2 regions of the Stenotrophomonas sp. 71799_Sma genome follow, and region 2 is predicted to be linked to the other one. Evidence: predicted binding sites of a transcription regulator. Region 2 holds the regulator's gene; the other holds the start of a gene.

Region 1 (7,406 bases), 2.2 Mb from region 2:
AAGGTGGTTACGTGCAGGATTGCCTGCATGCCGCCACCGATGCGCTGCGCGAGTGGATGCAGCGCGGTGCGGTGATCCATGTCTGCGGCTCGCTGCAGGGCATGGCCGAAGGCGTGGACCAGGTGCTACGCGCCGCGCTGGGTGATGACGCGGTGGAAACGCTGCTGGAGACCGGGCGCTACCGGCGCGACGTGTACTGAGCCACAAGGGTAGTGCCGGCCGCTGGCCGGCAGGATCATCGACGGTGCCGGCCAGCGGCCGGCACTACCGGAGCGGGATCAGGCCGCAGCGCGCGCCTGTGGCATCGACTGCAGACGGAACGCGCCCACGGCTTCTGCCAGGGCATGCACCTGCGCCTGCATCTGCGCGGTCGAGGCCTCCGCCTCTTCCACCAGACTGGCGTTGCGCTGGGTACTGGCCTCCATCTGCACGATGGTCTGGTTCACCTGTGCGATGCCGGCATGCTGGTCCTGCGACGCGCTGCGGATCCCGGCCAGCAGATCCGCCAGCTGCTGCACGCTGCCGACAATTTCGCCCATCGTGGTGCCAGCCTGCTCGGCCTGCTGGTTGCCCTGCCCGACACGCGTTACCGAATCCTCGATCAATCCCTTGATCTGCTTGGCCGCCTCGGCACTGCGCTGTGCCAGCAGGCGCACTTCGGCAGCCACGACAGCGAAGCTGCGGCCCTGCTCTCCGGCACGTGCCGCTTCCACCGCCGCGTTGAGCGCGAGGATGTTGGTCTGGAAGGCGATGCCATCAATCAGCTGGGTGATGTCACCGATCCGCCGTGAGGCTTCGCTGATGCCATGCATGGTTGCCACCACCTGGCCGACCGCCTCACCGCCGCGCTGGGCCACTGCCGCCGCGCCCTTGACCAGCGCATCCGCACGGCCAGCGGCGTCAGCATTGCGGCCCACGGTATCGGTCAGCTCGTGCATCGACGCTGCCGTCTCTTCCAGATTGACCGCCTGCTGCTCGGTGCGCTGCGACAGATCATGGTGACCGGCAACGATCTCACCAACACCGGTGTCGAGGCCGGACGTGGCCTGCTGGATGCGGGTGACGATGCGGCCCAGTTGCGCGACGGTGGCGTTGGCATCGTCGCGCATGCGCGCGAACACGCCCTGCAGTTCACCTTCCATGCGCACGCTGAGGTCACCGCGGGCCAGCGCGGCCAGCAGCGCCTGCAGATCGCCAAGATTGGTCTCGAAGGTGGTCAACAGACGATTGATGCTGGTCGACAACGTACGCACAAAGCCCTGCTTCCCCTCCAGCGCGATGCGACCGTGCAGGTCACCGTGCGCGGCCGCGTCGACCAGGGCTGCCACTTCGGTTTCCAGCAGGGTTTCCAGCGCGCGACTGCGCCATTCCACCGCCACGCCGAGGAAATGCCCCTCGTCGACAATGGGATTGGCGACCAGCTGATAGCGCACACCGCAATGGCCGATCTCGCGTTCTTCACGCTGGCGCACGCCGGTCAGGCTGGCCAGTGCCGGATGCAGGCGCACCGCATCGCTCCCCACCAGATCTTCAACCTGGAGTTCAAGCTGCTCCAGCAGCGCCGGATTGGCGTACGCCACCAGGCCTTCGGCATCGACCACCATCAGCCCGGTCTGCGCACTGTCCAGCGCCTGGCGCACGCGGGTGTTGCCGCGCGCCACGGCACGTTCGGTCTCGATGCGCGCGCGCAGGCGCTGCTGCATGTCGACCAGGCGCTGGGCAAGCTGGCCGATCTCATCGTTGGCGTTGTAGACGCGCAGGGTGGTGTCGAGGCGGTCGTCGGCGATATCGCTGGCGAAACGCAGGGTGTCCTGGATCGGCTGGCGCACCGCACGCAGCACCAGCACCAGGCTGGTGATCAGCACGCCGGCCACCAGCAGCAGGGTGAGTGCGAACAGCACGCTCATCGTCCGCGCACCGGCCTGCTGGCGCGCCTGAGCCCTGGCCAGCGCTGCCACCTGTGCCTGCTGGAAAGCGGCAAGCGCCGGCGCTACGCCCGCGGCGGTATCCAGCAGCGACTGCGCTTCCACATCCAGGCCGACGCGGGCAGCGGTATACCCCAGCAGTGCGCCCTGATAGCCCTCCATCCCGGTGCGCAGGGCGTCCTGCGCATCCGCGGGCAGGCCCGCCAGCGCGAGGTCGAACGGCAGCTTTTCCTCGCTGGCGCGGTCGGCGTGGGTGGAATCACCGTCGAGCAGCAGCAGGGCCTCCTGCCTTCGCATCTTCTGCAGGGACAGCGCCAGCGACGGCCGCTGCAGCGCATCCACCTGTGCCTGCAGGGTTTCGGCGGCCTGCTGCAGCTGTGCAGCGAGGCCGGCCTCACCGCGGCCCATCTCGTCGACCCGTTCAAACAGGGCGGCGACACCCTGCGAGAACGCGTCGGCCGATTCGGTCAGCACCTGCAGCGCCTTGCGCCGGCCGGCGTCCATCGGCATCGCGCGAAGCGCCTGCAGGTCAGCCTGCAGGGCCTTCTGTGCTGCCAGCAACTGGCTGCGGTCAGCATCATCGAAACTGCGTGCATACTGGGTCTGCAGGCGGCGCGCTTCGGCCACCCGCGTGGACAGGCTGGCAGCCAGATCGCTGCCGCGCTGGTAGCTGGCCTGGCTGCGCGCGGCCAGGGCGTTGGCATGGCCAGTCCAGGCGTAGACAGCGGCGATCGCCACCAGCCCCAGGCCACAGATCCACAGGGTCGCCTTGAGCTTGTTGGCCACGCTGAGCCGGTGTGGTTGCAGCCACAGCAGCAGGCCGGGGGACGCCGAGCGCAACGTGGCAAGACGCGTGCGCAGGGACCGGAGGTGGGGGACAACGGCCGACATGACAGACTCCAGGCGGAAGGACGCACCTGTATCGGCTGGATCTTGAGCAACTTTAGGGACTTTTTTGAGCCAGCCCCACCGATGGCTGGCGGACGCGGCCTTTGTACCCGGCACAGGCGACGGGGGGATGACACCCGCACGGTGCTTGACCTCAACCCCGGTTGGGGGAGCACAGTGGACTCCCTCCCCCGCCCGGTGCCTCCATGACGACGCTCGATGTCCCCCGCTACCTGCAGCGCCTGCAGCTGGATGCGCCGCCACCGCTGACGCTGGCGGGCCTGACGCTGCTGCAGCAGCGTCACAACGCGCTGCTGCCGTTCGAGACCCTCAGCTGCCTGCTGCGCGATGCGGTGCCGATCGACCTGGACAGCGTGCAGCGCAAGCTGCTTGACGAGCGCCGCGGTGGTTACTGCTTCGAACTCAATGGCGGGTTGCTGGCGCTGCTGCAGGCCTTGGGCTTCGATGCCCAGCCATTGAGCGCGCGCGTACTGCTGGCCGCCCTGGACGGCGAACTGACCGCGCGTACCCATCTGCTGCTGCGCGTGCAGGTGGACGGCGGTGACTGGCTGGTGGATGCCGGTTTTGGCAGCCTGACCCCGACCGTACCGCTGCGCCTGCATGACCCGCAGCCGCAGGCCACCCCGCACGAACGCTACCTGTTGCAGCGGTTGGAAGACGGCGGAGATTTCATGCTGTCGGCCGAATCCAGCGAGGGCTGGCGGGCGATGTACCGCTTCGATCTGCAGGCGCCGGCGCCGATCGACAACGTGGTGGGCAACTGGTACGTCTGTACCCATCCCGATTCCAGTTTCCCCGGCCAGTTGCGCGCGTCGCTGACCGGGCCGGACTGGCGCCGCACCATCGGCAGCGGCAACTACACCGAGTACCGCCCCGGACAGGCACCGGACAAGCGCCCGCTGCATGATGTGGGTGATGTGCGCGACGTGCTGGAGCAGCGCTTCGGCATCCAGCTGCCGGACGACCCGCGGCTGGACCCGGCCATCAATGACTGGCTGCAGCGCTCGCGCGCCGCGACCCACGTGTAGCGTCGAGCCATGCCCGACGGGCGCTTTTCGTAGAGTCGAGCCGTGCTCGACTGGCGCTTTGGTAGAGTCGAGCGATGCCCGACTGACGCGCTCCCAGCACCCTGGAAGCAGTCGAGCATGGCTCGACGCTATATGGACGCGCGCGCCTGCACCGCGATACGGTTGCCTTCACTGTCGCGGATCTCGGCCACGCGCCAGTCACCGGCATCAGCGGGGCCGAAACGCAGTTCGGCTCCAGCCTGCAAAGCTCGCTCGAGGCTGGCATCAAGGTCATCGACCCCGATGTAGATGCGCGCGCCCAGTTCCGACGGCCGGTAGTCCGCCCCTTGCACCAGCGCCATGCTGGCCCCTGCGGCTTCATCGGCGAATGGCAGGTAGGCCATCCGGCAATCGTGCAGCACGATCGGTTCGTCCACCTGCACCTGCAACCACTGCTGGTAGAAGGTGATGGCACGGGCCAGGTCACTGGCTGGGATTTCGACATGCAGGATCGGATTCATCCGCGCAGGATAACCGGACGCTGACATCGCCTGCGCAGCAGCACTGGCAAGCTGGACGCCCCCCTGTTCTGCGGAGCCCTGCATGTCCCTGGCCGATCATCGAAGCACACTGGCACCGCTGGGCTTCCTGCGCGTGGCGATCAACCTGGGCAACCCGGTGCTGGCACAGGGCGATGCGCGCTCACCGCGCGGCCCCTCGCTGGAACTGGCTACCGCGTTGGCGCAACGGATGGGGGTGCAGGCACGCTTCACCTGCCACGATGCCGCAGCCTCGGTGGTCGAGGCAGCAGGCGAAGACGGCTGGGATCTGGCCTTCCTGGCCATCGATCCGGCACGTGCCGACCGCATTGCCTTCAGTGCTCCGTATGTGGAGATCGAAGGCACCTATCTGGTGCGCGAGGACAGCCCGGCGCAGCAGGTGGCCGACCTGGATCGCGAGGGGCTGTGCATCGCGGTGGGGCGTGGCGCGGCCTATGACCTGTTCCTCAGTCGCGAACTGCGCCATGCCACGATCGAGCGGGCGGAGACCTCCGCGGCGGCCATCACCCTGTTCGATCAGCAGCGCCTGGATGCCGCCGCCGGTGTACGCCAGCCGCTGGAAGCATGGGCGCAGGCGCATCCCGGCCACCGTGTGCTGGCCGACCGCTTCACCGCGATCCAGCAGGCAGTGGCGGCGCCGGCCTCACGCCCGGCCGATGCATTGCGGGCGTTGTTCGAGGAAGTGGAGGCGATCAAGGCCGGCCCGTTGCTTGAGGCAGCGTTCGCGCGTGCCGGGCAGGCGGTCACGCTGGTTCGGTGACTGCAGAGCACCAGCAGTCGAGCATGGCTCGACGCTACAGATCCAGATGCAATGGTCGAGCATGGCTCGGCGCTATAGATGTGCGTCTGCCATGTGCCGCACATGCTCGGCGGCCTGCGCATGCAGCCAGTCGCGGAACGCGAGGAAGCCGCGATGGCTGGCCGAGCGCTGCGGGTACACCAGCCAATGCGGCCAGTCGGTTTTCAGGCGCTGGCTGGACAGTGCAACCAGCTGGCCCGAATCCAGCAGCAGCCGCGCCCGCGTCACCCGCCCGAGCGCTACGCCCACGCCATCCAGAGCGGCGCGATGGTGCGCCTCCGAATCATCCAGCACCGCCACGAAACGCGACGGCGGGCTCTGCCCGCTCAACGCGAACCAGGCGCCCCACGCGCCGTCCGGATCACCGAGCAGCGGCCACCGGGTCAACGGCACACGGTCAATGCCGCCTATGCGTTCGATCAGCGCCGGGCTCGCCATCGGCACCAGCCACTCGTCGAACAGCGGTTCCACCACCAGGCCCGGCCATTGCCCGCTGCCCAGACGCAGCGCGGCGTCGAACTGGCGCTGCCGCTCGAAATCGATCAGGCGTTCACTCGACTGCAGGTTGATCTCGATCTGTGGATGCTCGGCCACGAAGTGACCCAGGCGCGGCACCAGCCAGGCCGACGCCATCGACGGCACCGCGCTGATCGTCAGCACGTGCTCGGCACGTGCGGCATAGGGCTGGAAGGCTTCGTTGATCGCATCCAGATGCGGTCCGACCTGGTCGAGCAGGCGCTGCCCCTCAAGGGTGAGGGTGACACCACGCGGCTGGCGGATCAGCAGCGGCTGCCCGAGCCGTTCTTCCAGCTGCCGCATCTGATGGCTGAGCGCACTGACGGTCACATTCATCGACGCGGCGGCACGCGACAGGTTGCCGAGCCGGGCAGCAGCCACGAAGCCCTGCAGGGCATGGAGCGGAGGGCGGGACATCAGGCTTGAATTCCTCTCAAGGCATGCTTGCGGAAATGTCGCTTTTTGCCTGTCCATGCTGCCCGTATCGTGCAATCCACTCAAGTGGAGGCACGCTCATGAACATCTTCAGCGGCTTGTTGTTCCTGCACGGCCACGTGGCCAGCGCCGAGCTGGCACGCCAGCTGGCCAGCCCGTCGCCGACGCCGCCGCCCAGCACCGCCCCCGGTAGTGCCGGCCGCTGGCCGGCAACCTCGTCGACCGGGAAACCTGCCGCTGCCAGCCAGCGGCCGGCACACCCCTAACGCTGCAGCGCTTCCTGCACCGCGGCAGCCACGTCGGTGTTGTCGATGTAACTGCCGTCGTTCCAGCGCACGTGCTGACGGTAGCCGGCATCAACGCCCCGCACGCGCTGGCCCAGCAGCTCCGCGCCCGCGCCCTTGGCCCACAACGGCACCAGCGCATTGGAATGGTTGCCGGTGGGACGGAAGCTCATCCCCGGCATGCGCCCACGGCCGTTGTTGCGCACCGGCTCGAAGGCGACGTTCTGTGCATCTGGGCCCATCGGCATGCTGTTGTCGTGGTCGGTGGTGACGATCAGCAGGTTGCGCTCCCAGCCACCGTTGCGTTCGATCCACTCGATCACTGCTGTCACCGCGTCGTTGAACTCCACGGTTTCCTCGATCAGCCGGCCGTACTGCGGCTGGTCGCTGCACTGGCCGTAGTGCCATTCAGTGCCGCAGGCACTGGTATGGGCGGCCCAGTCGGTGGCGCCACCTTCCACCATCAGGAACAGCCCCTTGGACGAACGCTGCTGCAGGAATTGCAGCGCACCACGGGTCATGGTCGCAAGATCCGGCACGCTGTCGATCTTCCTCACACCGGAAGGTGTGGCCGCATCCTTGCCCAGCACCTGCAGCTGGCGCGCCTGCTGCAGCGTGTTGGCCACGCGCGGCACGCCGATCAGCGGCCGGTCTGCCGGCAACCGTCCCTGCGCCAGCGCGGCGAACGCTTCCTTGCTGCGGATCAGGCGCCACGGCCCCGACGGATTGCCGCCGATGGTGCTGCCCGCTTCCAGCTGCTGCCAATCCTGCTGCGACACCCATTCCCACGGGTTCGCGCAGCCCTCGGCCTTGGCCGCGCCGGCACTCTCGTCACAGGCGCGACCATCAACGCTGTAGCCCGGGCCTCCGGTGCCCATCACCAGATCCATATGCCCCTGCGCCAGCATCTGATGGGCGATGGCGTGATAGTTGTTGCGCGATTCGTTCTGCGCCGCGAACGCGGCCGGCGT
Region 2 (7,406 bases):
GCGCGTGGCTTTTGTCGGCGTTGCCGCCGGGCTGGTGGTGTGGACCGGCTTCGACACCCTGCGCGGGCTGATCCACCACCCGCTGGAGACCGCCATCACCGACGGTCTCGGCTTCACCCTGCGCCTGCTGCTGGCCACCGCCGGCGCGATGCTGGTGCTGGCGGCCATCGACGCCCCGTACCAGCGCTGGAACTGGATGCGCAAGCTGAAGATGACGCGTGAAGAGCTGCGTCGCGAAATGAAGGAAAGCGAGGGCAGCCCGGAGGTAAAGGGCCGAATCCGCCAGCTGCAGCAGCAGATGGCCAACCGCCGGATGATGGAGGCGGTGCCCACTGCCGACGTGGTGGTAGTCAACCCCACCCACTACGCGGTGGCCCTTAAGTACGAGGGCGGCGCCATGAACGCCCCCAAAGTGGTCGCCCTGGGTGTGGATGAGACCGCCCTGCGCATCCGTGAAGTGGCCGACGGCAACAAGGTGGCGATCGTCTCCGCCCCGCCTTTGGCACGCGCCTTGTATCGGGAAGGCCAACTCGGAAAGGAAATCCCCGTGAGACTGTATTCGGCCGTCGCCCAGGTCCTGTCCTACGTCTACCAGCTGCGCGCCTGGCGCACTGGCCCGATGCCGGACGCCCCGCACATCCAGGTGGATGAATTCGGCAAGGGAGGCCGCCCGTGAGCGCCCAGCCCTCCACCGGTTTCAACACCCGCCGCGCGCTGGAAATGATCCGCCAGGGCCTTGGCGCACCGCTGATCGTGCTGGCCCTGCTGGCCATGGTCGTGGTGCCGCTGGCCGCGCCGGTGCTCGACGCCCTGTTCACCTTCAACATCGCCATCTCGCTGATGGTGCTGCTGGCGGTGGTCTACGTGAAGCGCCCGCTGGACTTCACGATCTTCCCGATCGTGCTGCTGATCACCACCATGCTGCGGCTGGCGCTGAACGTCGCCTCCACCCGCGTGATCCTGCTGAACGGCCAGAACGGCCACGACGCCGCGGGCAAGGTCATCGCCGCGTTCGGCGAATTCGTAATCGGCGGCAACTACGCAGTGGGCATCGTGGTGTTCGCGATCCTGACCATCATCAACTTCGTGGTCATCACCAAGGGCGCCGGCCGCGTCTCGGAAGTGACCGCGCGCTTCATCCTCGACGCGATGCCCGGCAAGCAGATGGCGATCGACGCCGACCTCAACGCCGGTTTGCTGACGCGTGAAGAAGCCAAGCTGCGCCGCGAGGAAGTCCGCGAGGAAGCCGATTTCTACGGCGCGATGGATGGTGCCAGCAAGTTCATCCGCGGCGATGCCATCGCCGGCATCCTGATCCTGTTCATCAACATGCTCGGCGGCCTGGCCGTAGGCGTGCTGCAGCATGGCATGCCGTTCGGCGATGCCGCTGCCACCTACACCCTGCTGTCGATTGGTGATGGCCTGGTGGCGCAGCTGCCGGCGCTGCTGGTCTCCAGCGCCGTGGCCATGCTGGTCACCCGCGCCTCGCGTTCGCAGGACATGGCCCAGGCCATGACCGGCCAGGTGTTCGGCCAGTACCGCGCGCTGGCGATCACCGCCGGCATCATCGGCGTGGTCGGCCTGGTGCCGGGCATGCCCAACGTCGCTTTCCTGACACTGTCCGCGATCCTCGGCTTCATCGCCTGGAAGGTCTACCGCAAGGGCAAGGCCGCGGCCACCGATCCGGCAGCCGCAGGCAATGACGCTGCCGCGCTCAACGCACTCGGCCGCCCGGCCGCGCCGGCTCCGACTGCCGAACTGAGCTGGGACGAACTGCGCCCGGTCGATCCGCTGGGCCTGGAGGTCGGCTACCGGCTGATTCCGCTGGTGGACAGCAGCCAGGGCGGCGAACTGATGGCACGCATCAAGGGCGTGCGCCGCAAGCTGACCCAGGACGTCGGCTTCCTGATCCCGTCGGTGCACATCCGCGACAACCTGGAACTGCCGGCCAACGGCTACCGCGTGCTGGTGCACGGCGTACCGGTGGCCACCGCCGAGATCCATCCGGACCGCGAGCTGGCACTGGACCCGGGCAGCGCGCTCGGCGCGCTGGAAGGCATCGCCGGCAAGGACCCCGCGTTCGGCCTGGACGCGACCTGGATCCAACCGCACCAGCGTGCCCAGGCCGAAACGCTGGGCTACACCGTGGTCGATCCGGCCACCGTGGTCGCCACCCATCTGTCGCACCTGATCCGCGAACACGCGCCCGAGCTGCTCGGCCACGAGGAAGTGCAGCACCTGCTGGCCAACCTGGCCAAGAGCGCGCCCAAGCTCGTCGAAGATCTGACGCCGAAGGCGCTGCCCCTGTCGGCGGTGGTACGCGTGCTGCAGAACCTGCTGATCGAGCGCATTCCGATCCGCCAGCTGCGCAAGATCGCCGAAGCACTGGTCGAACACGCTCCGAACAGCCAGGACCCGGCCGTACTGACCGCCGCGGTGCGCACCGCGCTGGGTCGTTTCATCGTGCAGGAGATCGCCGGAATGTCGGCGGAGCTGCCGGTGTTCACGCTCAACCCACAATTGGAACGTGTCTTGCAGGAGTCCACGCAGGGCAACGGCGCCGCGCTGGAACCCGGACTCGCTGAGCGACTGCACCAGAGCCTGGCCGAATGTGTCAGCAAGCAGGAAGCCCGCAACGAGCCCGCGGTCGTGCTGGTACCTGGCCCGGTGCGTGCCGCGCTGGCCCGCCTGGTCCGCCACAGCGTTCCGTCGCTGTCGGTCCTGGCCTACAGCGAGGTGCCGGAGGACAAGCGCCTGAAGCTGGTCGGAACGATCAGCTGACGCCGCCCTCCGATGCGCCAGAAAACAGACACCACTTTCGAACCAACGCAACAGACAGATACCAAGGGGAACCCGCACCGTGCAGACCACCGACCACCCGAGTTCTCCGACCGCCACCCCGCCGTCTTCGTCCCGTGACCACAGCATGAAAATCAAACGATTCGTCGCCGCCGACATGCGCTCGGCCATGAACCTGGTGCGCAAGGAACATGGTCCTGACGCCGTGATCCTGTCCAACCGCCGGATCGAGGAAGGCATCGAGATCGTCGCCGCCGCCAACTACGACGAGAGCGCCGTGCAGCGTGCACTGGAAGCCTCGCGTCGTGACATCGCTCCGCCGCCGGCGCCGAAGCCGCGCACCGCCGCCGACGCGGTGATCGCCGCGGTCACCCGCCGCCGCAGCAACACCCCGGCACCGGAACCGGTCGCCGCAACCACCTCGGCCGTGGCTGCCCTCGCCCGCGCTGCGGTCGGCGCCACCGGCCGCACCCTGGACAGCGCCGACGAGATCGTGCCGACCCGCGGCAGCACCGGCTTCGCCGCCACCCTGGCACGCGCCGCCGTCAACGAACCGGCGCTGCCGGATCAGCCCTTCGCTCCGTTCGCCGAAGCCATCGTCGCACCGGCGCCCAGCACCGCCGCACCGGCCAACCGCGCCCGCTTCCAGATCGACCCGCCGCACGAGACGCATCACGAAAGCGCGGCGTCGGCCGTGCAGCCGCCGCCGCTGCCTACCGCTGCCGTGACCGAAGCGCAACCCGGGATCGTCGCCAGCGAACCGGCACCGGTCGAAGCCAGCGACGAAACCGGCGCTGCCCCCGTGCTGGCCCCAGCCCCGGCACTGACCCTGGTGGCCCAGGACGACGCCGAGATCCGCCAGCTGCGCCAGGAAGTGGCCGGCATGCGCCATGTGATCGAGCGCGAGATGAACCGCTTCACCGACGAGCGCCTGCGCGGCTGCCCGGTGCGCGCCACCGCGCTGGACCTGATGGACGAGTATGGCTTCGATGCCGGCCTGGCCCGCGACGTGGCCATGCAGATCCCGCTGGAGACCGAGGCCCATCGAGGCCGCGGCCTGATGCTGGGGCTGATTTCGCGCAAGCTGCCGATCGCCCCGGTCGACCCGCTGGAAGAAGGTGGTGTGATCGCACTGGTCGGACCGACCGGCGCCGGCAAGACCACCACCATCGCCAAGCTGGCCTCGCGCTTCGCCGAGAAGCACGCGCCGCGTGACGTGGCCCTGGTCACCACCGACACCACCCGCATCGGTGCCCGCGAGCAGCTGTACGGCTACGGCCGCCAGCTCGGCATCGCGGTGCACGAGGCCAACAGCGGCACCGACCTGGACCAGCTGCTGGAACGCCTGAAGGACTACAAGCTGGTGCTGATCGACACCGCCGGCCTGGGCCCGCGCGACCGCGCCCTGGCCGCCCAGCTGCAGTGGCTGCGTGCCGCCCGCCAGGTCCGCACCCTGCTGGTGCTGCCGGCCAACACCAGCTTCGGCGACATGGACGAGGTGGTCCGCCGCTTCGGCGCCGCCAACCTGCAGGGCCTGGTACTGAGCAAGCTGGACGAGACCGGCCGCTTCGGCAACGCCCTGTCGGTGGCCGTGGACCATGCCCTGCCGATCACCTGGGTGACCGATGGCCAGGACGTCCCGGAGGACCTGCACCGGGCCAGTGCAGCCAATCTTGTACTTCGCCTTGAAGATTTGCGCCGCGCGGCCGATATGCCCTGCAACCCGGAGTTGAACCATGCCGTCGCGTGAGTACGCCAAGCTGACCAAGACCTTCCCGCTGTCGGCCACCCGCAGCGAGCCGCTCGGCCCTGTGCGCACCATTGCGGTCACTGGCGGCAAGGGCGGCGTGGGCAAGACGAATGTGTCGGCCAACCTGGCCGTGGCCCTGGCTGGCATGGGCAAGCGCACGCTGCTGCTGGACGCCGACCTCGGCCTGGCCAACATCGACGTGATCCTGGGCCTGAACCCCACCTTTACCCTGGCCGACCTGGTCGCCGGGCGCTGTTCGCTGGACGACGTCATCGTCGAAGGCCCGAACGGCGTACTGGTGGTCCCGGCCGCATCCGGCCGCCGCCACATGGCCGAGCTGGCCCCGGCTGAGCACGTTGGCCTGGTCAACGTGTTCTCCGAGCTGGAGCGCGAGCTGGACATCATGGTGGTGGACACTGCCGCGGGCATCACCGATGGCGTGCTGACCTTCTGCCAGGCCGCACAGGACACCGTGGTGGTGGTCTGTGACGAGCCGGCCTCGATCACCGACGCCTACGCACTGATCAAGGTGCTGTCGCGCGAGCGCGGCGTGGACCGCATCCAGGTGGTGGCCAACATGGTGCGCGACCCGAACGAGGGCCGCGTGCTGTACGAAAAGCTGACCCGCGTCTGCGAGAAGTTCCTTGCCGATGTCTCGCTGAACTACCTGGGCTGCGTGCCGCAGGATGACTGGCTGCGCCTGTCGGTGCAGCGCCAGCAGCCGGTGGTGAAGGCCTATCCGTCCAGCCCGGCGGCGCTGGCGATCACCGAGATCGCGCGCCGTACCGCGCGCTGGCAGGCGCCGACCGAACCGCGTGGCGGCGTCGAGTTCTTCCTCGAACGCATCCTCAAGCAGCGTGGGGTGACGGCATGAAAGGCGCAGCCCAGTACAGGGAAGTGCAGCGCTCGGCGGCAAACGAAGTCATCGCCCAGCATTCGGACCTGGTGCGGCGCATCGCCCACCACCTGGCCGCGCGCCTGCCGGCCAGCGTCGAGGTCGACGACCTGATCCAGGCCGGCATGATGGGCCTGATCGAAGCCTCGCGCAGCTATGACGCCGACCAGGGTGCTTCTTTCGAGACCTACGCCTCGATCCGCATCCGTGGTTCGATGATCGACGAGATCCGCCGTGGTGACTGGGTCCCGCGCTCGGTGCACCGCCGTGCACGTGATGCCGCCGCCACCATCCGCCGCCTGGAACAGAGCAGTGGCCGTGCCGCCAGCGCCACTGAAGTGGCCGCCGCGATGGAGATGCCGCTGCCTGAGTACCTGCGGCTGATGGAAGACGCTGCACGTGGCCAGGTGCTGAGCCTGGAATCGCGCATCGAGGACCAGGGCGAGCTGGACACCGTCGCCCAGGGCGGGCCGACCCCGCAGCAGGTACTGGAGCGCGGTGAGTTCGGTCGCGAGCTGGGCAAGGCCATCGGCCACCTGCCCGAGCGCGAACAACTGGTGCTCTCGCTGTACTACGAGCAGGAACTGAACCTGAAGGAGATCGGCGCGGTGCTCGGCGTGAGCGAGTCGCGGGTCTGCCAGATCCACGGCCAGGCGGTACTGCGCCTGCGTGGCCGGCTGAAGCTGTTCGAGGCTGCCGACGCAGGCCTCGAAGAATGAACATCCCCGAGGCGGCTGCCCCCGGCCGTCCGGAATGAACAACAAAGGAATTCTGCTTTGAACAAGAACATGCGCATCCTGATCGTCGACGACTTCTCGACCATGCGTCGAATCGTCAAGAACCTGCTGGGCGATCTGGGCTTCACCAATACCGCCGAAGCCGAGGACGGGCATGCCGCGCTGTCGCTGCTGCAGAGCCAGCCGTTCGATTTCGTGGTCACCGACTGGAACATGCCGGTGATGACCGGCATCGAGCTGCTCAAGGCCATCCGTGCCGATGCCAAGCTGAAGACCCTGCCGGTGCTGATGGTCACGGCAGAAGCCAAGCGCGAGCAGATCATCGAAGCCGCCCAGAGCGGCGTGAACGGCTACATCATCAAGCCGTTCACCGCGCAGACGCTGGAAGAGAAGCTCGGCAAGATCTTCGAACGCCTGGCGGCCAGCGCCTGATGGATACCACGGTCGACAAGAACGCCCTCGCCCTGCGCCTGCAGGAGGCCCTGGACGCACTCGAGTCCGGTGACGAGGCCGCCTGGCGGCAGCGCATCGATGGGCTGGTCGCGCTGCGCACGCAGCCGATGATGAGCGGCCTCTCGCGGCTGGCCCGCGAGCTGGGGCAGGCGCTGGGCGAACTGCCGACCGTGCCGAGCGAAGCCGGCGAACTGGACGACGCCTGCGCGCGACTGGACCACGTGGTGGCGATGACAGAACAGGCCACGCACCGCACCCTGGACCTGGCCGAGGAATGCCGCAGCCTGACCGAACAGCTGCGCGCCGAAGGCCTGCAGCCGGGCCAGGACGCGCAGCTCGAGCGCATCCGCCACAACCTGACCGAGATCGCCCTGACCCAGAGCTACCAGGACCTGACCGGGCAGATCATCCGTCGCGTGGTCGGCATCGTCCGCCGCGTGCACGAAGGCTTCGGCGCGCTCGGCCTGCCGCCGGAACAGCATCGCACCGACCCGGAACTGGCCGGGCCGGCACTGAAGGGACTGGACCGCCACGCGGTCTCGCAGAACGACGCCGACGACCTGTTGTCGGATCTGGGGCTGTAAGCATGAGCGCGGTATCCGACGACATCACTGCCGATTTCATCATCGAGGCGCAGGAGATCCTGGATCGCCTCGGCGAACAGCTGGTGTCGCTGGAGCAGGCACCGCAGGACAGCGACCAGCTCAACGCGGTGTTCCGCGGCTACCACACGCTCAAGGGCGGCGCCGGCTTCCTCGGCGTCACCGCCATG

What was found. Region 2 encodes FliA, which starts transcription of late flagellar genes. Its sites were predicted from a motif close to TAAAGTTTNNCNNNCNNNGGCCGATAA; they were not measured.
Region 1: the regulator FliA is predicted to act here: its motif matches at 2,845-2,871, upstream of ACZK4Z_RS20355 (methyl-accepting chemotaxis protein).

What each region holds. Positions count from the first base shown of each region.
Region 1 is NZ_CM151202.1:4,405,290-4,412,695, forward strand. Features, by position in the region: gene ACZK4Z_RS20350 (PepSY domain-containing protein) at 1-200, shown strand, start outside; gene ACZK4Z_RS20355 (methyl-accepting chemotaxis protein) at 279-2,816, opposite strand; gene ACZK4Z_RS20360 (arylamine N-acetyltransferase family protein) at 3,020-3,862, shown strand; gene ACZK4Z_RS20365 (VOC family protein) at 3,991-4,362, opposite strand; gene ACZK4Z_RS20370 (ABC transporter substrate-binding protein) at 4,445-5,161, shown strand; gene ACZK4Z_RS20375 (LysR substrate-binding domain-containing protein) at 5,234-6,133, opposite strand; gene ACZK4Z_RS20380 (hypothetical protein) at 6,232-6,417, shown strand; gene ACZK4Z_RS20385 (alkaline phosphatase) at 6,414-7,406, opposite strand, start outside.
Region 2 is NZ_CM151202.1:2,179,256-2,186,661, reverse strand. Features, by position in the region: gene flhB (flagellar biosynthesis protein FlhB) at 1-676, shown strand, start outside; gene flhA (flagellar biosynthesis protein FlhA) at 721-2,781, shown strand; gene flhF (flagellar biosynthesis GTPase FlhF) at 2,927-4,549, shown strand; gene ACZK4Z_RS10110 (MinD/ParA family ATP-binding protein) at 4,536-5,423, shown strand; gene ACZK4Z_RS10105 (RNA polymerase sigma factor FliA) at 5,420-6,163, shown strand; gene cheY (chemotaxis response regulator CheY) at 6,221-6,613, shown strand; gene ACZK4Z_RS10095 (protein phosphatase CheZ) at 6,613-7,218, shown strand; gene ACZK4Z_RS10090 (chemotaxis protein CheA) at 7,221-7,406, shown strand, end outside.